DNA from 3 places in the Rahnella contaminans genome. Region 1 is predicted to be linked to each of the others. Evidence: predicted binding sites of a transcription regulator. Region 1 holds the regulator's gene; each other region holds the start of a gene.
The links. Region 1 encodes Fur, which represses iron uptake genes when iron is present. Its sites were predicted from a motif close to ATAATAATGAGAACNACTATCAA; they were not measured.

Region 1 (8,304 bases):
AATGGTGAAAATGCCTAATCATCCGAGCAAACCGGAGATGGGGACGCGCGAAGTGCCGTTCACCCGTGAGATTTATATCGATCAGGCTGATTTCCGCGAAGAAGCGAACAAGCAATACAAACGTCTGGTGCTGGGCAAAGAAGTTCGTCTGCGCAATGCGTATGTCATCAAAGCGGAACGCATTGAAAAAGATGCCGAAGGCAATGTGACGACGATCTTCTGTTCTTACGATATCGAAACGCTGAGCAAAGATCCGGCCGATGGCCGCAAGGTGAAAGGCGTGATCCACTGGGTTTCTGCGTCTGAAGGCAAACCGGCGGAATTCCGTCTGTATGACCGTCTGTTCAGCGTCGCGAATCCTGGCCAGGCAGAAGATTTCCTGACCACGATCAACCCGGAATCCCTGGTGATCGCGCACGGTTTCGTTGAGCCTTCTCTGGTGGCTGCACAGGCTGAAATCAGCCTGCAGTTTGAACGTGAAGGTTACTTCTGTGCTGACAGCCACTATTCCAGCGCTGAAAATCTGGTCTTCAACCGTACCGTTGGCCTGCGTGATACCTGGGAATCAAAACCCGTCGCGTAAGTCACCGATGAACGATTGTTAAACGCAGCTCCGGCTGCGTTTTTTTACGTCAGAAATTCACGGAATTTTCTTTTTCAGCGCGAATTAATGCATTTTTCATGTTTGCTTTTTAGGACTTTCCTTTCCGAATATCAGAGTGCTGAAACGTTTAAGTCAATACGGTTTTTACTTAATTATCTGTTTTAGTTATCGATTGTCAGAGTCCACTGATTTAAACCTTCGCATTCCTCGTTTGTTACACTTTTTCATCTTTATGTGCACTTTGTCATACTTCAGCTATCAGGGTTTAATTACCCATTGATAATTCGCGTCGCGAAAAATACTCTTAATCCTGCTTTATACGGTTACGCCTCTGGCGGCCGCTTTTAATACCCGTTTGGGTTTTGCACGTTTTTTTAGTCAAAATGAGGAATTTCTATGCACAAGCACCTTAACAGGGGCAGGGGATCGGCTTACCTGAAACCTGTGATGTACACGCTGGCTGGCACTTTGTTGGGCGGCGGAATGATGTTCCCTGAAGAGGCCAGAGCGGCTGGCTTTATTGATGATTCGACGCTGACCGGCGGTGTGTATTACTGGCAGCGCGAACGCGACCGCAAAGATTTGAACAAAACCAAAGAAGAAACCCGCCCTGACGGCACAAAAGTCACGGTGAATAACCCCGATTACGATAAATACGCCACCAACCTTTCGCACGCGACCGCCAACCTGAACCTTGATTTCTCTTCCGGCTATGCCTGGGACATGTTCGGTATCGACGTCGCCGCATTTACCGCGATCGAATTAGCCGAAGCCAGCGACAGCGGTCATCCGAACGAAATCGCGTTCTCCTCCAAAAACCATGCGTATGACGAAGACTATTCCGGCGATAAAGGTGGCGTCAGCCTCTACAAAGCGGCCGGTAAATTCAAATACGGCGGATTCTGGGGCCATGCTGGTTACATTCAGCCCACCGGACAAACGCTGATCGCCCCGCACTGGAGCTTTATGCCGGGTACCTATCGCGGTGCCGAAGCCGGGTATAAACATGATTTTGGCGATCCGGGCGAACTGAGTTTCTCCTACATGTGGGCAGATGAATACAAATCGCCGTGGCATCTGGAGATGGATGATTTCCGCCAGAACGACAAGAAAACCGGTGTTTCCTATATCCACTCGCTGGGTGCGAAATACGACTTCAAAAATGATCTCGTACTGGAAGCGGCATTCGGTCAGGCAGAAAGTTACGTCGATCAGTACTTCGCCAAAGCGTCGTACAAAATTGATCTGATGGGCAATCCGCTCACCACCAGCTACCAGTTCTATGGTGCGGAAGATCGTATCAGCAACCAGAACGATCCGAACAGCCTGTATGACGGTCTGGCCTGGTTGCAGGCACTGACTTTCGGTTACACCACCGGCCAGTTCAACTGGCGTCTGGAAGGGACGATGGTCAAAGCTGAGGGGAATCAGGGTTATTTTTTACAACGCATGACCCCGACGTATTCTTCTTCTAACGGACGTCTTGATGTGTGGTGGGACAACCGTTCTGACTTCAACGCCAACGGCGAAAAAGCGGTGTACGCAGGCGTACTTTACGATCTGGCGAAATGGGATCTGCCGGGCTTCGCAGTGGGCGGTTCTTATGTTTACGCGTGGGATGCCAAACCGAGTACCAATCCAATCTATGATCAGAGCCAGCGCCTGAAAGAAAGTGCCTGGAGCCTTGATGCGCTGTACACCATTCAGGAAGGGCGCGCGAAAGGTACGCTGTTCAAACTGCATTACACCCAGTACGACAACCACTCGGATATCCCGAGCTGGGGCGGCGGGTACGGCAACATTTTCCAGGATGAAAAAGACGTGAAATTCATCGTTATCGCTCCATTCACTATTTTCTGAGGTCGCTATGTCGATGAAAAAATTACTGATGATTGTGGTTTCCTCCGTTGTGCTGGCAGGTTGTGCGCCAACCGCGGATCAGGCTCAGATTTCTAAAACGCGTGAGGCATACAGCGCGTGTATTAATTCGGCAGAAGGCAATCCGGACAAACTGGCCTCCTGTCAGGTATTGCTGAACAAGCTCAAACAGGAAAAAGCCCACCAGAAATTTGCGGAACAGGAAACGGTTCGCGTGGTGGACTACCAGCGCTGTCTGACGGCGCGTAAGACCGGTGACGGGCAGGCGTATGCGGCGGATTGCGGCAAGATCTGGCAGGAAATCAAAGCCAGTAACGCACCTAATCCGGTTAACTAAAAGCAGGGATCTGAAACAAGCATCATCATAGAACGCAAAACCCCGGCTTGCCGGGGTTTTGCGTTTTAACTCTCATCCTGGAACACAGACATAAAAAAACCGCCTTTCAGCGGTTAATTTATTCGGACTGACCGTGCAGATTACTGCGCAGGTTTGTCATTGTGCAAAGATTCATCTTCGCGGCAATCGCCCGCTTCACAGTGTCCGTACAGATACAGACTGTGGTTGGTCAGTTTAATACCGTGTTTCTTCGCAATCTCACGCTGACGGCCTTCAATGTATTCGTCGCGGAATTCAATAACGCGGCCGCAATCAAGGCAGATCAGGTGATCATGATGATGTTGCTGAGTCAGTTCGAAAACAGACTTGCCGCCTTCGAAGTTATGACGGGTGACGATACCGGCATCATCAAACTGGTTAAGAACACGGTAAACCGTGGCCAGACCAATTTCTTCGCCCATATCAATCAGTTGCTTATAAAGATCTTCCGCACTAACGTGATGACCTTCCGGCGCTTGCAGCACTTCCAGGATTTTGAGGCGCGGAAGCGTGACTTTTAAGCCGGCTTTCTTCAGTGCGGTGTTGTTGTCAGTCATGCGGATTCAGTCCTGTTACTATGTGCTAATCAAGTTGAGGCATGCAGCCTGTGGCATCGGCGGCACAAAAATTTGTCGTTTAAGGATTCTTCGTTTAAGGGAAGTGTGCCGATTCTCAAAAACGTAGCCTGTTAATAAGGATCACAAAATGCCTGTCACATTCAATAATGCAACGACTTGATCGATAGAAAAAACAGATGAACTCAGTGTACCTTGATACCACCGAAAGTTACAATTTTGTAGCGGTTAAATTGTTAATTTCAGTAATAGTTTGGCCCTTCAATTGTAGAATAAATCCTCAGGGCCAACAGGGTTTTTAGCCAATAATTTCTGAAAGGCTCAGTTCTTCTGTGATCTGTTTGACCCATGCATCAACACGTTCGTTGGTCAGTTCCGGCTGACGATCTTCGTCAATTGCCAGCCCGATGAAGTGCTTATCATCAGCCAGACCTTTTGAAGCTTCGAAGTGATAGCCTTCAGTTGGCCAGTGACCCACGATCACCGCGCCGCGTGGCTCGATGATGTCACGCACAGTACCCAGCGCATCACAGAAGTATTCGGCATAGTCTTCCTGGTCGCCGCAGCCAAACAGCGCAACCAGCTTACCTTCGAAATCTATCTCTTCCAGCGTCGGGAAAAAGTCGTCCCAGTCACACTGCGCTTCACCGTAATACCAGGTTGGAATACCGATCAGCAAAATATCGAATTTTTCCAGATCCTCTTTGCTGCTCTTCGCAATGTCATGCACCTCTGCAACATCTTTACCCAATTGCTTCTGGATCATTTTCGCGATGTTTTCGGTGTTACCTGTATCGGATCCAAAGAAGATACCTACTACGGCCATAAGATTACCTAACCTCTTGTTCTTAATGAAGTGCTCTGCATTGCAGGCAATAATAACGCAGATGATAGCAAACTCGCGCGGCGGAGAATATGTTTCAGCTCGCCTTCTTAACTGGTGAATAAGTTTATCGGGCAATCTTTTTAAGTGTTATCGCCTTCGTGTGCTTTTAATAACCTCAAACTTATTGAGGGCAAAAGCAAAATTAAGAAATAATTCCCGCCACTCCTTAAGTTTGCCCGTTGAACGCCGATAGATGATGCGAGAGGAATCTCAACATAATAAAGAAATCGATGCCCGGAGAGGTGTTCAAACATGTCCGGGGGCAAACGCCTGCTGGCTACCTGTCTTGATTCTCCGCATCCCCGTCAATCCTCAGACCAGAAACAGTCCTGTTTCGAGAGAGGCATATCGTGCAGTTTTTAAAAAATATTACCATCAGGGCCGCATTATTAACGATTCTGGGCATTTTTTGCGTCATGTGGGCGAGTGTGTCTATTTACACCGTCACCTCCCTGAATACGCTGACTCAGAACACCCAAAACAGTACCGAACTGGTCAACAATATGGCGCTGATCAATAAAGGAAATGATCAGTACTTTCGTACCGTGACACGTTTAAGTCGTGCCGTGGGGCAGCTCCAGGCGGATCCGTCAAAAGGGCAGGAAATTTTTGATACGGCAAAACAGTCACTCGATGGTCTGTCACAGGCGCTGGCGAGTTTCAAAACGGCTCCGCATCCGGGATTAGATGAAGCGTCAGTTCAGGAACTGGTCTCCAGTTGGGAAAGTCTGGTCGCGCAAGGCGTTACGCCGTTATATTCAGCGGCCATCGGCAAAAATTTCGATGCCTATAATCAGCTGGCGAACGATACCGTTCCAGCGCTGAGCCGCAATTTTGGTGCCTCAATGACGAAAGTCAGCGGGCAAATTGCGGTCGATTTCGAGGCGGCGCAGACCAAATCAAACCATCTGACTTATTACAGCAAAGTTATTCTGCTGACGGCTTTTTCTCTCGGCCTGCTTATTTTGCTGCTGACCGACCGTTATCTGGTGATGGCACTGGTGAAACCGCTGGATAAAATCCGCGATCATTTCGCCGTAATTGCCAGCGGCGACCTGACGCATTATCTGGAAGAGTTCGGCAAAAACTGCGCGGGTAAACTGATCCCGTTGCTCAACGTTATGCAGTCCAGTCTGGAAAATACCGTTCAGACCATCCGCAACTGTACCAACCACATCTATCAGGGCGCGTCCGAAATCTCTGCCGGGAATAATGATTTGTCTTCCCGAACCGAAGAACAGGCATCTGCTCTGGAAGAAACGGCAGCCAGTATGGAAGAACTGACGGCAACGGTAAAACACAACGCAGACAACGCGCATCACGCGAGCCAGCTGGTGATGGAAGCGTCTTCTACCGCGCAAAAAGGCGGTAACATTGTGGCTGACGTCGTCAGCACCATGAAAGATATCTCCGGCAGCTCGAAGAAAATTGCAGAGATCACCTCGGTTATTAACAGCATTGCCTTCCAGACCAACATTCTGGCGCTGAATGCCGCGGTAGAAGCCGCGCGCGCAGGCGAACAGGGGCGTGGATTCGCGGTGGTTGCCAGTGAAGTCCGAAATCTGGCCCAGCGCAGTGCGCAGGCGGCGAAAGAAATCGAATCACTGATCAGTGAATCCGTTTCCCGCGTCGACAGCGGTTCAAAACTGGTGGAAAACGCCGGTCAGACAATGGACGAAGTGGTGCGTTCAATCACGCATGTCACGGATATTATGGCGGAAATCGCTTCGGCGTCTGATGAGCAAAGCAAAGGCATCAGCCAGGTTGCGGTAGCAGTCACACAAATGGACAGCGTAACGCAGCAGAACGCCGCACTGGTGGAACAGGCTTCACACGCGGCGGTTTCGCTGGAAGAGCAGGCTGCATTGCTGAACAACGCCGTCGCGACGTTCAAACTCAAAGACAGCATCACGAATGTCGGAAAACGACCCGCCAGCGTGGTTTCTCAGCCGTTGTTACGGCCTGCAACCGGTGTAATGACATCGAAAAGCAGTGCAAACTGGGAAACGTTCTGAGATGAGAGTTAAGGCGTAAAAGGAAAGAAAACAGGCGGATAACCGGGTGGTTATCCGCTTTTTTATCAGCCTTCCTGACCGTTAAGATGCGACAGCAACATCTCTTCAATCAGTTCGCTACGACTGATATTGCGTTCTTCTGCCAGCTTATTGAGGGTATCAACAGCATCGGCGTTCATTTTCAGCTCTACGCGACGCAGACCGCTCGCTTTATCGCGGCGTAACTGGTTGCGCTTGTTGATCCTGAGCTGTTCATCACGGGAAAGCGGATTAGTTTTTGGACGCCCCGGACGGCGGTCATCTGCGAACAGATCAATCGTCGTGCGATCCAGTTGTTCTTTTGCCATAGGTAGCGGTACAACCAGGGAAGTTTTTACATCGGAAAACGGCAAGCCGATTCCTGACGAGCGTTTCACACATTTCGGGCTAAGAAACCCTGACCCAATTTACCCCCCGTAACTCACTTCGAGTAAAACGGGGCGGCAAAATTATAGCGCGCAATCATACACTGGCGCGCCTGGGGTTCACAACGCCTGATTGCCCTGATTTCGCGTTAACTTTCGAAGTTGTGCAGACTTTTTGCACAATTTATCCCCAGGATGTTAAACCGACGGCGAATCGATGAAACGATGCACAGCGCGCAGGACGGCGTCGGGTTTTTCTGCGTGCACCCAATGACCGGCTCCGGCGACTACATAGGCTTTTGCCTGCGGGAACTGGCGGCCAATATCTTCGCGATACGCATCCTGCACATAAGGCGAATCCCCGCCACGGATGAACAGCGCCGGACGATCCCACGCCGGAACCTCTTCCCAGCCGACAATTTTGGCATACTCGTTCAGCAGAACCGGCACATTGAAGCGCCATTCTCCCTGCTGGAAGGATTTCAGCAGAAACTGAATCACCCCGTCTTCCTTTATATACTCACGCATACATTCGGTAGCGGAGGTACGGTCGCGCAATCCGGCCCCGGTGACGGCATTAATCGCAGCAAAAATCTCATCGTGACGGCGCACGTGATAATCCACTGGCGCGATATCAATGGCGATGAGCTTCTCAATTCTGTCGGGAATCAGCGCCGTCAGCGCCATAGCCGCTTTCCCGCCCATGGAATGGCCGATTACGATGAATTTTTGGAAACCGACTTCATCTAACGTTTCCATTAAATCCTGCGCCATCGCGGCGTAAGACATCTCCGGCGAACGCCCGGATTGCCCGTGATTACGCAAATCAACCTGCAACACTCTATGCTGTTGTTTCAGGTCGCGGGCGAGAACGCCCAGATTATCAAGGGTTCCGAACAGTCCGTGGATCAGGAGAACCGGCAGCGCATCGCTGCCAGCGACTTCAGGTTCTTGCAGGCGATAATGTAATTTCATGGCGAAGTTCATACAGATAAACAATCTCATTAGGTTATCATGAGTAGCGGATGATTTTTTTAAAACAGAAAGTTTCTGCCAGATGCCTGAGTGGGATTTGACAACGTGGAACAGAAGGCGAACGCAGCGAAAACGGGAAGTAATCTGCTTTTTGCTTAGCGACGCAATTCACCTGTTCGTAAACGCGTAGAAATTTGTATAATCCTTTTGAATGAATTTAGTAGAAAAAACAGTACTGGATAAAGATGAAAACTATTGAGGTTGACGAAGAACTCTACCGCTACATTGCCAGCCACACGCAAGCAATCGGTGAAAGTGCGTCTGATATTTTGCGCCGTATGTTGAAATTTACTGCTGGCCAGACCGCTCCTGCCGCGCCAGTAACATCCGCCGTTATTGCCGGGACCGTCGCACAGGAAAAACCTGTTGCCGCCGCCGCGCCGACGTCGCGTGATAAAGTCCGCGCCGTTCGCGAACTGTTACTGTCTGACGAATATGCAGAGCAGACCAAAGCGGTTAACCGCTTTATGCTGATCCTGTCGACCTTGTATTGCCTGAACCCAAAAGAATTTGCCGCTGCGACCGATTCAC
Region 2 (8,304 bases), on a different contig from region 1:
CACAAATTGCACGTTGATGTAACCGTTCCCTTCCATGCCCACAGGCACACGAATTTTCTGCACGGAACTGGTGGTATCCGTGTGGAACCACTGCCAGCTGTAAACTTTGTCTTTCTCGATGGTGATCAGCCCGCTGCCGGTATAAGGCGCGTTGATGGAAACCTCGATTTCCTCACCCGGCTGATATTCCGCCTGATTGAGTTTCAGCTTCAGCTCGGCGTTGCGATCCAGCGAACGGCTGAGGTTGGCGTTGCCCGCCACGGTATACGCAATGCGGTTAAGCACTTTGCCCTGCGCGTCTTCTACCACCAGCACGAAATCCCCCGGTTTGTCGGTTGCCAGCGTCAGGTCGTTGCCCTGCGCGGTGAGCGAAAGCGGTTGTTCCGAAAGCTGCACTTCCTTCATTTTCGACTGATATTTATAAACGCCGGAATCCTGCTTAGTCAGAACCGAAATGTATTTCTGTTCAATCAGCGCCACTTTCAGCGCAGGCAGGGCAATTTGTTTCAGGGTCGGATCAACGGCAATCACGTTCAGATGACGAACCGCGCCGCGGTTGATGTACCCCAAATCGCCGTCCGGTTTCACACCAATCAGATAATCGTACGGCGAAACCAGAACCCGCGCGGTCGCAGAGACTGAACGCCCGCCACCGGCCACAAAGGCTTCTGACAGCAGTTGCAGCTGATACGTCGCATCGGCATAAGATTTCAGATCCAGCGGAATATTCGCCGTGCCTTTTTCGTCAGTCGTGCGGTCTTCCAGATTGGTTTCAAACCCGTCGCTGTTCTGGCGATTCTCGTAAAACGCATAGTCCGGGAACGCGTCGAAACTCGGATACATCGGGCGCAGCGTCAGTTTCGACGTCACGCGGCGATCCTGCGCTGGCGTACCAAACAGGTTTTGCACGTCGATATTGGCCTGCAATTCCGTCGGTTTCACCCAGCCCTGGTTACGTTCCGGCGTCAGTTGCAGTTTCACTTTCAACTGGTCCGGCTCGAACTCTTTCACGTTGACTGAGGTGTGGCCCAGCAGCACGGAAGATTCGTTGTCTTTGCCGATCAGGTACAGATAAACGTTCCATTCGCCGGTCGGTGAATTGTCGTTGGTGGTATAACTCAGCTCGTTGAAACCGCTGGCACCAAGCGTCAGCGGAACTGTGCTCATCAGCTTATCGCGAGGGTCATGAATTTCAGCGCGCACGGGAACACCGGCCAGGCCCATACTCCAGTCGGCGGCGCGGGTGATCAGACCGATGTTGAAAGTGTCACCCGGACGATAAACACCACGATCGGAGAACAGATAACTGCTCAGCGTGCGCGGGTCGTTCGGGGTTTCTTCGCCATCCACGTCGAACCGCGAGAAGTCGAGGCCGCGGTCATTATTGCGGTCGGCAGGCAGGAAGGATACGTCGCCCTCTTTTTCGACCAGGAACATCACCGGCTGGCGTTCGCTGGTATAAACATCCAGCGCCGGGAAACGCACATGTCCGTCAGCGCCGGTGGTTTGCGTCAGCAGCGTGACGCCGTTTTTCGCGATAACCGACACTTTGGCGTTGCTGACCGGCGTACCGCTGTGAATTGACTGCACAAATACGTCGCGGGTTTTATCCTGCGAACGCTTGGCAATAATCCCCAGATCGGTAACCACCACAAAGCGGGAATCGCCGACCGGCGCTTCGTCTTCGCTCTGATCGTCATCCTGATACTGATAACCGTCGTCATCGGTCGCAGGTTTTTCTTCTTTCTTCTTCGGATCCCATTCCGACAGCGTCAGCAGGAATACGCCGCGATGCGAACTCGGATCGGTGGACAGATAACGGGAAAGATCGACGCCCTGATAATTCACTTCACCCGGCTTGTCGTTATTTACCGCCGTCTGATATTTGAAATGCTCGGTAAAATACTCGTCATTCAGACGGTTAAATTCCGCTGACGAATATTCACGGCTTTTAAATGACACGATGTGTTGCAGCTGGCTCGGGATTACACGTTTGATATCCAGACGCATTCCCGGCACGTTACGCGCGGCCACGCTGATTTGTTTGTCACCGTTCACCGACAGCAGCGAACCCTGCGACATAAATTGCAGAGACTTTGGATAATCCGGGACTTCAACAATGCGGTAGACTTTTTCCGGCATTTTATAGCCGCCGGAAGACGTCAGCACATTGTCGATCTCCACCAGCATGGCGCGGTGCGCCGGTGCATCGAAGCGGAAACTGAACTGCGGCTGATAGTCGCTTTCGGCTTCGTTCAGCTGAATATTCAGCGGCGTGGATTGCGCCAGCACGTTATTTTCGACGCTGTCCACATTCCAGCTGGCGTAATCGTCCGGGCCGGTTGCGGCGTCTGAATCGTTCGGATCGTGCTGTGGTAACAACCAGACTTTTACCGCGCGGCGGATATCTTTATCTTTCACCGCATCGCTGAACCCGATAATCAGCGCACGCTGACCTTTCGCGCCGTCGGCATCGACTACCTGCGCGCTGGCGTCACTCACGGCCAGGCTGTAAAGCGTTGGCACGGAAACCCAGACGTTACGCGCCTGCGTGATTGCATTTGATGCCACCGACGCCTTCACGCCTTCGCCTATCGTCATGTGAACAGAGCCGCCGTGATCGAGCGATTTCAGCGGTTCGGAATGCACCCAGGCGTTGAGTTTTTTCTGGTCGTAGACCACGGAATAATTGAGTTTGGATTCCGTTTTGGCTTTCCCTTCGCTCAGGCCCAGAGAGATTTGTTTCTCAAAACTGGCCACATCCACCGGCGCATTGAATTTGACGTTGAAAATCGCGCTGCGTTTTTGCGGATCCTGCGGGTCCTGATAATACTCGGCGGTTCCGGACTGATAATCGAACGCAGGCGCTGTGAATTCATAACGCGTGGTCGCCAGTTTGATTTGCGGCGCGAGCAGTACGTCAGGCGTAAAACTCACTTCGTATTTTGTGCCCATCGGCAGCGGATTTTTTGGCGTAAAGACCAGCGTATAACCGCTGATCCATTTCCATTCACCTTCGGTTGCCGGTTTCAGCGAAATGCCTTTTTCGACCACTTTGCCGACATCCGTCAGCGGCGCAGCTGAATTTCTAAAATTAAAAATGGCCTGCTGAGGCGCAATTTTTTGCGCGGCATAATTAATCGCTTCCGGGTTGCTGACCCGCACGCTGGTTTCCTGATACACCATCGGTGCCGGTTCGATCGGCTGCGGACGGTTTAACCACCAGTGCCAGCCGTAAACGCCCGCACCTGCCGCGCACAGCAACACCAGAATAGCCAGACTGATGGCTTTCGGGTGTTTATCGACACCGCTTTCCATGCGCGTAAATCCGCGCTTCAGCCAGCCGGACATTGCCGTCCACCAGACCGGCGCACGCCAGTCGATATTGCCGACAACAGGTTTAAGGACGCGCCCGAGCAGACTTAAAATGAAAGCCATCGCGCGAAGGAGGCCTTTTATCAATGTAAAAGGCAAACGAAGTAAGAATCTGAGTAAATCCATTTGTAACTGTACCCCTAATCCCTATGACCCATAATCTGAAGTGATATTTAAGAAAAATATTTTGAAATTCAGAATATTGCGAAATGTGTTACGGAATATAAAATTCGCAAGAAGCGCGGCGAAGGATAATAACTATCCGACTAAAAAGCCATCATATAAAGCGTAGCAGCCCGACAGTTTTTTCGACCAATTTCTGCACTGTCAGCGGCGCAATTGTGTGAAACAATGGCGAAGGATATTGGAAGATAACTGTGTGGAAGGCGACAGGTAACATGAAGACCAAACTGATTACCCGCGAAGGCTATGACAAGCTCAAAACTGAGCTGGATTTTCTGTGGCGCGAAGAGCGTCCGGAAGTCACCAAAAAGGTGACCTGGGCCGCCAGTCTGGGTGACCGCAGTGAAAATGCCGATTATCAGTACAACAAGAAACGCCTGCGTGAAATCGACCGCCGCATCCGCTATCTGACCAAATGTCTGGAACAGCTGCGCATTGTCGATTATTCGCCACAACAGGACGGCAAAGTGTTCTTTGGCGCGTGGGTGGAAGTGGAAAATGACGACGGCGACATCAAGCGTTTCCGCATCGTCGGTTATGACGAAATCTTTGGCCGTAAAGACTACATTTCTATCGACTCCCCGATGGCGCGCGCGCTGCTGAAAAAGGAAGTCGGTGACAGTCTGGTGGTCACCACGCCGGTCGGCGATGCGACCTGGTACGTCAATGAAATCGACTACGGCAAATAATCAGATAACGCCCAAAACGTGAGGCACATCGTCCCGACGGCTGGCATTTTCAGCCTTCAAATCGTATAACGGTGCCCTGTATTTACGTCACTCACTAACGAAAAACTGATACCAGACCTATGAATGATCAACTGAGCCGCATTATCGCAAGTGAATTGCAGGTTCGCCCGGAGCAGGTTGCTTCCGTGGTGCGTCTGCTGGATGAAGGTAATACCGTGCCCTTTATTGCGCGGTATCGTAAGGAAGTCACCGGTGGGTTGGATGATACCCAGTTGCGTCAGTTAGACACACGTCTGGGATATCTGCGTGAGCTGGAAGACCGCCGCCAGACCATTCTCAAATCCATCGAAGATCAGGGCAAACTCAGCGACGATTTGGCAAAAGCCATTAATACCACGCTGAGCAAAACCGAACTGGAAGACCTGTATCTGCCATTCAAACCGAAGCGCCGCACGCGTGGACAAATCGCTATCGAAACGGGGCTGGAACCGCTGGCCGATCTGCTGTGGAATGAACCGCAGAACGAGCCGGAAACCACCGCCGCTAAATTTGTTGATGCCGAAAAAGGCGTCGCCGATACCAAAGCCGCGCTCGATGGCGCCCGCTACATTCTGATGGAGCGTTTCGCTGAAGATGCGTCACTGCTGGCGAAAGTCCGTGATTACCTGTGGAAAAACGCCCATCTGACCTCCCGCATGGTCGATGGCAAAGAGCAGGAAGGCGCGAAATTTCGCGATTACTTCGATCACCACGAACCGATTTCTCAGGTGCCTTCCCACCGTGCGCTGGCCATGTTCCGCGGCCGCAACGAAGGCGTCTTACAGCTGGCGCTGAATGCCGATCCGCAGCATGACGAACCGCCGAAAGAAAGTTACGCCGAACAAATTATTATCGACCATCTTGGCCTGCGGCTAAACAACGCCCCGGCCGACGTCTGGCGTCGCGCGGTGGTCAACTGGACGTGGCGCATCAAAGTGCTGCTGCACCTCGAAACCGAGCTGATGGGTACCGTGCGTGAACGCGCCGAAGATGAAGCGATTAACGTTTTCGCCCGCAACATGCATGATTTGCTGATGGCCGCACCGGCCGGAATGCGCGCCACCATGGGCCTCGATCCGGGTTTACGTACCGGTGTGAAAGTCGCCGTTGTGGATAACACCGGTAAACTGGTGGATATCGATACCGTTTATCCCCATACCGGTCAGGCAGCGAAAGCGGCACAACAGGTTGCTGCGCTGTGCATCAAACATAATGTCGAACTGGTGGCTATCGGTAACGGTACCGCTTCCCGCGAGACTGAGCGTTTCTTCCTCGAGCTGCAAAAACAGTTCCCGGCGGTAAAAGCGCAGAAAGTGATTGTGAGTGAAGCCGGTGCGTCGGTGTATTCCGCTTCCGAACTGGCGGCGCTGGAATTCCCGGATCTGGATGTTTCCATCCGTGGCGCAGTTTCTATCGCGCGCCGGTTGCAGGATCCGCTGGCGGAACTGGTGAAAATCGACCCGAAATCCATTGGTGTCGGCCAGTATCAGCACGACGTCAGCCAGAGCCTGCTGGCGAAAAAACTCGATACCGTGGTCGAAGACTGCGTGAACGCGGTGGGCGTGGATCTCAATACCGCGTCCGTTCCACTGCTGACCCGCGTGGCCGGTCTGACCCGCATGATGGCGCAGAATATCGTAAACTGGCGCGACGAAAACGGTCAGTTCCGCAACCGTGAACAACTGCTGAAAGTCAGCCGTCTGGGGCCAAAAGCCTTCGAACAGTGCGCGGGCTTCCTGCGTATTAACCACGGCGATAACCCGCTGGACGCTTCAACGGTTCACCCGGAAACCTATCCGGTGGTCGAAAGGATTCTGGCGGCGACGCAGCTGGCGCTGAAAGAGCTGATGGGCGATTCGAATGTGCTGCGCAGCCTGAAAGCCAGCGAATTCACTGACGAGCAGTTCGGCGTGCCGACCGTTACTGACATCATCAAAGAGCTGGAAAAACCGGGGCACGATCCGCGTCCTGAGTTCAAAACCGCGACCTTTGCCGATGGCGTGGAAACCATGAATGACCTGATGCCGGGCATGATCCTTGAAGGCTCGGTCACTAACGTCACCAACTTCGGTGCGTTCGTGGATATCGGCGTTCATCAGGACGGACTGGTACACATTTCTTCACTGGCGAACAAATTCGTCGAAGATCCGCACACCGTGGTGAAAGCCGGCGATATCGTTAAAGTCAAAGTGATGGAAGTTGATTTGCAGCGCAAACGTATCGCGCTGACCATGCGTCTGGACGAACAACCGGGTGAAGCGCCTGCACGCCGTTCTGCCGCGCCAGCGTCAGAGTCACGCGACAATCAGAAACGTCATACACCCAACAAACCGGCGGGCCGCAATGCCGCGCCAGCGGGCAATAATGCGATGGCCGATGCGCTGGCCGCCGCGATGGGTAAAAAACGCTAATTTCTACCTTTTCACCTATCAAACGAAAGCCGCTGATAACCAGCGGCTTTTTTTATGTATCTTTTTTCGACACTTTTTAAACTCAATCCTAATGAATCAATCACTGAGGTAAATCAATAAAACAGATGCCCCACAGGCATAGCATAGCCTCGCGGTGGAGATACCCGTGAAGAGGTCAACCTCTTTTCTTTTGTCTCCACACGCGTACTAATTATGATAACTATTCTCGTTTGTACTTCTTTGCGTATTCAATACGCCGTCAGCCAAAGGCTGGCAATTTCGCACTAGGGACAATTTCTGAGCAATTCTTTTTGCCACAATAATCGCAGTTAAGTGAGATCAACGGGCATGGAAGCGCGGCGTAACATTTGTCACGCGGCCCCCATAAATGCCTGAACGCTTCGCGAGGAACTATGCAACTTCAATCAAAACGTGCTTACAAAATCACCGGCTTTTCTCATGAAATCAGCCCGGCTTATCGTCAGAAACTGCTGTCTCTCGGCATGCTTCCGGGGTCTTTCTTCAACATCATCCGCGTAGCGCCGATGGGCGATCCGGTGCAAATCGAAACTCGCCGCACCAGTCTGGTCGTGCGCAAAAAAGACCTCGACCTGCTCAAGCTTGAGATCCTGGCCTGATTTTTACTGATGAATGCTTTTTGCAAGATTGTTTAGCGCGGCCTCTGAAGGTTTTCCGCGTTTTTTCCCTTTCTCACACGTAGATCTGAACGTATGAAAGCACTGACTATTGGCCTGATTGGAAATCCAAACTCAGGTAAAACGACTCTTTTCAACCAGTTAACCGGTTCACGCCAGCGTGTCGGGAACTGGGCTGGTGTCACCGTCGAACGTAAAGAAGGCCAGTTCGCCACCGCAGATCACCAGATTACGCTGGTCGATTTGCCCGGTACCTATTCGCTGACCACCATTTCCGAACAAACCTCGCTCGATGAGCAAATTGCCTGCCATTACATTCTGAGCGGCGACGCGGATCTGATGATTAACGTCGTGGATGCCTCAAACCTTGAGCGCAATTTATACCTGACACTGCAACTTCTCGAGCTGGGTGTGCCCTGCATCGTCGCACTGAACATGCTCGACATCGCCAAAATCCAGAACATCAATATTGATATCCCGGCGCTGTCTGCACGCCTTGGCTGTCCGGTTATTGCTTTGGTTTCTACCCGCGCCAGTGGTATCAAAGAACTGAAAGCCGCCATCGACGCATTGCCGCAAGTGGTAAAGCTTGAACGCGTGAAATATCATCCGGTGCTGCAACAGGAAGTGGACGTGCTGGCCGCAGAAATGCCGCAGGACATGGCGCTGCAACAGCGTCGCTGGCTGGCTTTGCAAATCCTCGAAGGGGATATTTACAGCCAGACGCACGCAGGTAATGCGCAGGCATTATTGCCGCAGGTGAAAGCCCGTCTGGCGGAGCAAAAGCTGGAAGATCCGGCGCTGCTGATTGCTGACGCGCGCTATCAGAGCATTGCGTCGCTGTGCGCGGACGTCAGTAACTCGCACCTCACCGCGCCCAACAAACTGACGCAGGTGTTGGATCGCGTGATCCTCAACCGTTTCCTCGGTGTACCCATCTTCCTGCTGGTG
Region 3 (8,304 bases), on a different contig from region 1:
CCGTATCCCGATGCTGCCGGTCATGCTGGTGCTGGCACCGGTCAGTATTTTTATCTGCGCAAGGAGTAAATACTGATGGCCGTTTTACTCTCACTCGCCCTGCTGTTTACCGAGCTTTCGCTGCTGGCGTTTGGTGGCGGAAATACCATTCTCCCCGAGATGCAGCGCGCAGTTGTGGATATCCATCACTGGATGAGCGCGCAGGAATTCAGCGCCCTGTTTGCCCTGGCGCAGGCTGCGCCGGGCCCGAATATGATGATCGTGCCCCTGATTGGCTGGCAGGTTGCCGGGTGGTCCGGGCTGCTGGTTTCTTCGCTGGCAAAATTCGGCCCGTCTTCCATCGTGACAATTATCGTCATGGGCGGCTGGAAGCGTTACAAAGATAAACCGTGGCGTCAGCTTATTCAGCGCGGGCTGGTGCCGGTCACCGTCGGGCTGGTGGTCTCCAGCGGATTGTTAATCGCCAAAGCCTCCGCCACCACAATGACCCTCGCCGGTGTGATTGCGCTGTGTACCCTGATGGCGCTTAACAAACGCATTCACCCGCTGTGGGTGCTGGCGGTGGGCGCGGTATTGGGGATGGTGCTGGGCTGAATTATTTTACGGGGCGCAATGCCCCTATCACCTGAGGATTTTTATTTGCGAACCCGGTCGCAATATCCAGCCCGCAAATAGGTTATTGATCGATGATTGAGTATCTATATATATCAATCATTAAGGATGATAATGAAGATCAAACCTCTGAGCCTGGCTGTTTCTGCCCTGCTACTTTCCTCCCCGCCCGTTTTCGCCAGTGAGACTCAGCCTGAACTCAGCCAGCGTGAAACCACGTTACTGACCGTTGACGGCCTGAAATTCAAAGACCTCAGTCACACCGGCAAACTTGAACCCTATGAGGACTGGCGGCTGACGCCTGAAGAACGCGCAGCGGATCTGGTAAAACGCATGACGCTTGAAGAAAAAGCCGGTGTGATGATGCACGGTTCCGCGCCAACGGCTGACAGCCCGATCGGCGCCGGTACCCATTATGATATCGCAGCGGCGGAAAAAATGATTTCCGGGGCGAAGGTCAACAGCCTGATCACCCGCCTTTCCGCTGAAGACCCGGCGCTGATGGCCGAAGAAAATAATAAATTGCAGCAGATTGCTGAAAAAACGCGGCTCGGTATTCCGGTGACTATCAGCAGTGACCCGCGTAACTCGTTTGAATATCTGACCGGCGCGAGCACGGCTTCCGGCAAATTTACCCAATGGCCGGAAACGCTCGGGCTGGCGGCCATTAATAATGAAAAAGTCACCCGCCGTTATGCCGATATTGTGCGTCAGGAATACCTGGCAGTCGGCATTCGCGAAGCGCTTTCGCCGCAGGCGGATCTGGCAACCGAACCCCGCTGGGCGCGCATCAGCGGAACTTTTGGCGAAGACCCGGCGCGCGTGCATAACATGGTGCGCGGTTACATTGAAGGGATGCAAAACGGCGGCGATGGTCTCAATTCCGGCAGCGTCATTTCGGTGGTCAAACACTGGGTCGGTTACGGCGCAGCGGAAAACGGCTACGACAGCCACAATGTCTACGGCAAGAACGCCGTCTTCCCCGGCAATAATCTCAAAGAACATATCTACCCGTTCACCGGCGCGTTTGAAGCCAACGTCGCCAGCGTCATGCCCACCTATTCCATCCTGAAAAATGCCATGTTTGAAGGCAAACCGCTGGAACAGGTCGGTGCCGGATTCAGCCATCAGTTACTGACCGATATTCTGCGCGGGCAATACGGTTTTAAAGGCGTGATCCTCAGCGACTGGCTGATCACCAATGATTGCAGCGATGAATGCCTCAACGGTGCGCCGGAAGGAAAAGAACCGGTGCCGGGCGGCATGTCGTGGGGCGTGGAAAACCTGACGCCGCAAGAACGTTTTGTTAAAGCGGTGAAAGCCGGTGTCGATCAGTTCGGTGGCGTGACCGATTCGCAACTGCTGGTGAACGCGGTTAATGAGAAACAGCTGACAGAGCAACGTCTGGACGAATCCGTCACCCGCATTCTGGTACAGAAATTCCAGACCGGCCTGTTTGAAAATCCGTATGTGGACGCACAGAAAGCGGTGCAAACCGTGGGCCGCGAGAGCTGGCAGAAAGAAGCCGATGCGGCGCAACGTCACTCCCTGGTTTTGCTGCAAAATACCGGTGACCTGTTGCCGCTGAAAAAAGGTAAGAAAGTCTGGCTGTATGGCATTGACCCGAAAGCCGCACAGGCCGCAGGTTTCATCGTGGTGGATGCGCCCGAAAAAGCGGATATCGCGTTGATTCGCGCCCATACGCCTTATGAGCAAACGCATAAACAGTGGTTCTTCGGCAAACGTCACCACGAAGGTTCGCTGGCCTTTACGGATGACAACGCCGATTATCAGGCCATCGTGAAAGCCAGCAAAGCAGTGCCGACCGTGGTGACGGTGTATCTCGACCGCCCGGCCATTCTCACTAACGTGAATGACAAAGCGAAAGCGGTTATCGGTAACTTCGGCGTCAGCGACGCGGTGCTGTTCAGCCGCCTCACCAGCGGTGAGGCTTACACCGGCAAGCTGCCGTTCGAGCTGCCTTCATCGATGGAAGCCGTTTTGAAACAGAAGTCGGATATGCCGCACGACAGCGAATCACCGTTGTTTGAGATTGGCTTTGGTCTCGCCCGGTAAACTGTCTTTCAACTTCCTGCCGTCCCGGCATCTGCCGGGATGGTGCTTTTGAAAACTGGCCCTGTTCCCTCCGGTTCTCCCGCACATTTGTAACAGACATCAGCCCGCAAAACTTTCCCTCTGCTCGTTAAACAAACAAAAAGGCCATTCATTTCATGCGGATAAAATGTCGCCACTTCACACTTTTTGCAGAAAGTTCACTTGAATTTGTAAAATAACAATGATAACAATTATCATTAAGTTTAACATTCGTCTCGTTTTAGTTAATCCCTGTCATTTTCTGTACAGGCGCTTTAGTACGGAACGTTGTTGGCTTTTGGGTTTACACACACGCATCAATACACTCGCATCAATTAATTACTCGATTATTTATCGGGTTATTTATAGGGACTATGAATATGTTGTTGGCTTTCCCCCTCAAACGCTCGGTGCTTCTGTGCGCTATGGCGCTGTCCGTTCCGGCAGCTTCTCTTGCAGCCGAAGATACCGTCGTTGTCAAAGCCGCGCCTGCTGATACCGCAGATGCTCCGACGCAGGGTTACAGTGCGAAAACCAGTAAAAGCGCGACCAAAACGGATCAGCCGTTAATCACTACCGGTCAGGCGGTTTCTGTGGTCACGCGTCAGCAAATGACTGACCAGAACGCCACGACCGTCAATGCGGCCCTGAACTATACGCCGGGCGTTTTCACCAACTTTGCCGGTGGTGCAACGCGTTATGACACCATCTCCCTGCGCGGTTTCCACGGCGGTGACGTCAACAACACTTTCCTTGATGGCCTGCGTATTCTGAGCGACGGCGCGACCTACAACTCCATTCAGGTTGATCCGTGGTTCCTTGAGCGTATTGATGTGGTCAAAGGCCCGTCTTCTGCGCTTTACGGCCAGAGCATCCCCGGCGGTGTGGTGATGGAAACCACCAAACGTCCGCAATTTGCCGAAGAAGGTCACTTCCAGCTTTCCGGCGGGACGCAAAACACCAAAGGCGGCGCGTTCGATTACACCAATGCGCTCAGCGATACGCTGGCATTCCGTCTGACCGGTATGACCCGCAGCAGCGACACGCAGTACGATCATCAGCGCGAAGAACGTTATGCGATCTCCCCGCAACTGCTGTGGACGCCGGATGAAAACACTTCCCTGTTGCTGCGCGCGTATCTGCAAAAAGATCCGTCCGGGGGTTATCACGCCGCCGTTCCGGCCGACGGCAGCCTGTATGGCCAGAAACTGAGCCGTGGCTTCTTTGACGGCGAAAGCACCTACAACCAGTTCAAACGCTGGGAACAAATTTACAGCTACGAATTCCAGCACACGTTTAACGATGTCTGGTCATTCCGCCAGAACACAAACTACACCCATTCCAATACCGAACTGGATCAGGTGTATCAGGCAGGCTGGAACGCGGATCGCACGCTGATGAACCGTTACTATTCCGGTGAGAAATCGTCCCTCGATACGTTTGCTATCGATAACCAGCTGGAAGCTGATTTCGCCACCGGAGAAGTCGCGCACAAAGTGGTGCTGGGCTTTGACTATTCTCACTTCATAAACGACGTGAAATCTGACGGCGCTTACGCCGAAACGCTTAACCCGTACACCGGTGTGGGCGGCGATGCGCTGGATTACTACAGTCATTCGCGCGGCAAAAACCGTTACGAGCAGATGGGCACTTATCTGCAAGATGAGATGAGCTGGAACAAGTGGTATCTGACCCTGTCAGGCCGTTACGACACCCTGAAAACGTCGAGCCGCAGCTACGAAAGTATTTACGCGCAAACCTCCAACAGCGAACGTAAAGACGAACACTTCAGCAGCCGCGCTTCCCTGCTTTATGCGTTCGACAACGGGATTTCTCCGTACGTCAGCTACAGCCAGGCAATGACGCCGTCTGCCCTGCCGGGCGCAGATGGCACGCTGCTGAAACCGATGCAGAGTGAGCAATACGAAGCGGGGATCAAATACCAGCCGGTGGGTACGTCCGATATGTACACCGCCGCGCTGTATGACCTGACGCAAAAAGACGTGGGTAACCGCGTGGTTGTGGGCAGCTACTACGAGCCGGCGGGTAAAATCCGTTCACAGGGTCTGGAACTGGAAGCCAAGAAACAGGTCACCGAGCGTTTCAACGTGATGGCGGGTTATACCTACAATAAAGTCCGTATCCGCGACGCGGCGGAAAACAACGGCAACACGCCGTACGTGACGCCAAAACAGATGGCTTCCATCTGGGGTCAGTACAACACGCCAATCGGTGTGGATCTGGGCGCTGGCGTTCGTTACATCGGCACACAATGGGCGGATAACGAAAACACCCGTCACATGCCTTCCGCAACCCTGGTTGATGCGTCACTGCGTATGAATCTGGTGCAGTTCAATCCGCAGCTGAAAGGCGCGTATGTGCAGCTGAACGCCAACAACCTGTTCGACAAGAAATACGTCGCGGCCTGTTACGGCACCAGCTATTGCTACTGGGGTCAGGAACGTACCGTGGTCGCCACTGTCGGTTATGATTTCTGATAGCTTTTTTCAGCTCATCCCCCTGCGAAGGGGGAGGCTGGGAGGGGGTTTTAAGGGCTAACACCTTGTTTAAGAAAACCTTAACTTTTTGATTTAGAAATTAATACCCTACCCCAACCCTCCCCTTCGCAGGGGAGGGAGCGATTCTGAGAGTTTATTCTTCCGGCAAATTTAGCCGCGCCATCAGCGCTTTCTTCGCACTTTCCAGCAACGCATCCGACGCCTCGCGATCGGGTTCGCATCGCGCCAGCGATAAACTGCCCATCAGCTCCGAACTGACTGACACCGCCGTCGTCTGCGGATCTTCCACGCCCATTTCAGTCAGCTGCCGGATAATCATGCCGCGGATTCTTTCAATCCCGCGCGCAAATTCAGCCTGACAAGGTGCCGACATGCGGGGCGTTTCTGACGCAAGCGCGGAAACCGGACAACCCTGCGCGCGGTTGTCGCGATGCCACGGGGAAAGGTAGAAATCGATATAGCCCGCCAGTTGTTGCTGCGCGGTCAGTCCCTGATTATTTTTCTCCCAGCGCAGCATCACCTGATTAAACATCTGCTGAATGGCGGCTTCGATCAGGGCGTCTTTCGAGGCAAAGTGCGCATAAAACCCGCCATGTGTCAGCCCGGCTTTGCTCATCACGCCCGCCACGCTGACCTGCAACGGCCCTTTGGCGCGGATGGCTTTCGCAGCTTCCTTCACAATCCGCTCGCGGATTTTAGGCTTATGTTCACTTTCGTAGCGCATAGTAAGACCCTGATAATCGAATAAATTGCCGCCTCAGTTTACCTGACCGGTTCCGTTAACGAAACGCGCGCATCGACAGACAGACCCGGCCTCAGTGCGCTGGCTTCCGGCTGACCGGGATCCAGACGAATACGTACCGGCACGCGCTGGACAATTTTGGTGAAATTGCCGGTGCCGGGCTCAAACGGCAGCAGGGCAAACGTTGATCCGGAACCGGGCGCAAGGCTGTCCACTTCCCCGCGGAACGTCACGCCGGGCAACGCATCCACCTGCACATCGGCTTTCTGGCCGGGCTGCATTCTGCCGGTCTGTGTCTCTTTAAAATTGGCGGTGACGTAAATCCCTTCATCGGGCACCAGCGCCATCAGCCGCTGGCCGGGTGTCACATAATCGCCGACCTGCACCTGACGGTTTCCGACCACGCCATCCACCGCCGCAAAAATTGTCGTATGGTTGAGATCCTGCTGCGCCAGATCTTCTGCCGCCTGCGCTTTCACCACCGCCGCATTTGCCAGCGCCAGCGCCGCTTCAATTTCAGCGCGCTGCGCGTGCGTCACCGCCGCCTGATTTTGCGCGACATTCAGCATGGCAGCCGCGTGTGCCGAGGTCTGTTCCGCCGTCACCGCCACGGTTTTATAGCGATCCGCATCATTACGGGACGTCGCGCCACTGACCGCCAGCGACTGATACCTTTGCTGCTCGGCCTCGGCGTGCTGTTGTTCGGCTTTCGAGGAGCGGATGGCGGTTCGCGCCGCATCGATTTGCGTCAGCGCCAGCTGTTCCTGCGCCTGCTGGCTGAGCAGCGCCGCCTGCTGCTGCGCGACCTGCGCACGGGCATCATCCAGATCGCCCCGCGCGGCGGCCAGACGCGCCGTAAATTCTTCGCTGTCGATAAGCACCAGTTTATCGCCGGCATGAACCTGCTGGTTATGCCGCACCAGCACTTGCGACACAAAACCTTTCACTTTTGGCGCAACGGTGGTCGCGTCGGCCGTCAGATACGCATCGTCGGTGGATTCTGAAGAAGGCGCCGCCATCAGCCAGGCCGCCCCGCCGAGCGCCACAGCCAGCGCAACCGCACTGACCACCCAGATACGTTTTGATCGCTTATTCACTTTTGACTGCGGGGGGACAACCTCACCACTCACTGTTGCTTCGCTCATTTTTTCTCGCACCTCATTGCATGATGGATATCATATTAATATGATGATCATCATATAAACAAGTCCCGGGATCTCACAAAAATGTCAGCCACCCTGAATCACCCCGCCGCGATCTCGCCAGCGGATTACCCGACATCACGCAAGTTTCTGATTTTCAGCATAATGGCGTTCGGCATGTTTCTGGCGTTGATCGACATTCAGATCGTCGCCGCTTCGCTTAATGATGTCCAGGCCGGGCTTTCCGCCGGGCCGGACGAAATCAGCTGGGTGCAAACCTCATACCTGATCGCCGAACTGGTGATGATCCCGTTCTCGGCATTTCTGGCGCAGGCGCTTTCGACCCGCTGGCTGTTCAGCGCGTCCGCCGCCCTGTTTACGCTCAGCAGCATCGGCTGCGGATTGTCTTGGAATATTGAGTCGATGATCTTCTTCCGCGCGTTGCAGGGCTTTACCGGCGGCGCGATGGTGCCGACGGTTTTCGCAACCGGCTTCGCCATGTTTCAGGGCAAACAGCAGGCGATCATTCCGGCGATCCTCGGGATGGTCAGCGTGCTGGCACCGACGCTTGGGCCGACCGTGGGCGGCGTGGTGACGCAGGTTCTCGACTGGCGCTGGATCTTCTTCATCAACATATTACCCGGCGTGCTGGTGGCGACCGGCGCGGTGATGTTCATCCACGTCGATAAAGCCGATTTTTCGATGCTCAAACGTATCGACTGGGTGCATTTATTTTCGATGGCCGTCGCTCTCGGCTGCCTGGAGTACGTGCTCGAAGAAGGCCCGCGTAAAAACTGGTTCAGCGATCCGCAGATCCAAATTTCAGCCTGGTTTTCGCTGGTGGCCTTTGTTCTGTTTCTCGAACGTTCCTTCTATTCCAAAAACCCGATTGTACGCCTGACGCCCTTTCGCGATCCGACCTTTACCTTCGCCTGTTTATTCAATCTGGTCGTGGGTTTTGGTTTGTACGCCTCGACCTACCTGACACCGGTTTTCCTCGGCCGTATCCGTGATTTCAACAGCCTGGAAATTGGCACGACGGTCTTTGTCGTTGGCGTCGGGCAGTTTTTCAGTACCCTGATCGCCGCGAGATTAATCAACCGCGTCGATCGCCGGATATTAATCACTGTGGGATTATCCGGTTTCGCGCTGAGCTTATGGCTGACGACCGCCGTCACACCTTACTGGGGCGCGG

Region 2: a site for Fur is predicted at 6,905-6,927, ahead of feoA (ferrous iron transporter A). Genes of this name have one in related genera too.
Region 3: a site for Fur is predicted at 2,903-2,925, ahead of GW579_RS04625 (TonB-dependent siderophore receptor). Genes of this name have one in related genera too.

The regions. Positions count from the first base shown of each region.
Region 1 is NZ_JAADJS010000002.1:875,739-884,042, forward strand. It holds gene glnS (glutamine--tRNA ligase) at 1-583, shown strand, start outside; gene chiP (chitoporin ChiP) at 1,052-2,464, shown strand; gene chiQ (ChiQ/YbfN family lipoprotein) at 2,478-2,819, shown strand; gene fur (ferric iron uptake transcriptional regulator) at 2,960-3,415, opposite strand; gene fldA (flavodoxin FldA) at 3,732-4,259, opposite strand; gene GW579_RS13205 (methyl-accepting chemotaxis protein) at 4,670-6,334, shown strand; gene ybfE (LexA regulated protein) at 6,400-6,681, opposite strand; gene ybfF (esterase) at 6,937-7,725, opposite strand; gene seqA (replication initiation negative regulator SeqA) at 7,959-8,304, shown strand, end outside.
Region 2 is NZ_JAADJS010000004.1:300,750-309,053, reverse strand. It holds gene GW579_RS18645 (alpha-2-macroglobulin family protein) at 1-3,501, opposite strand, end outside; gene greB (transcription elongation factor GreB) at 3,774-4,247, shown strand; gene GW579_RS18635 (Tex family protein) at 4,367-6,697, shown strand; gene feoA (ferrous iron transporter A) at 7,111-7,335, shown strand; gene feoB (Fe(2+) transporter permease subunit FeoB) at 7,429-8,304, shown strand, end outside.
Region 3 is NZ_JAADJS010000001.1:1,042,433-1,050,736, forward strand. It holds gene GW579_RS04610 (chromate transporter) at 1-76, shown strand, start outside; gene GW579_RS04615 (chromate transporter) at 76-594, shown strand; gene GW579_RS04620 (glycoside hydrolase family 3 protein) at 727-2,688, shown strand; gene GW579_RS04625 (TonB-dependent siderophore receptor) at 3,087-5,204, shown strand; gene GW579_RS04630 (TetR/AcrR family transcriptional regulator) at 5,359-5,949, opposite strand; gene GW579_RS04635 (HlyD family secretion protein) at 5,988-7,112, opposite strand; gene GW579_RS04640 (DHA2 family efflux MFS transporter permease subunit) at 7,194-8,304, shown strand, end outside.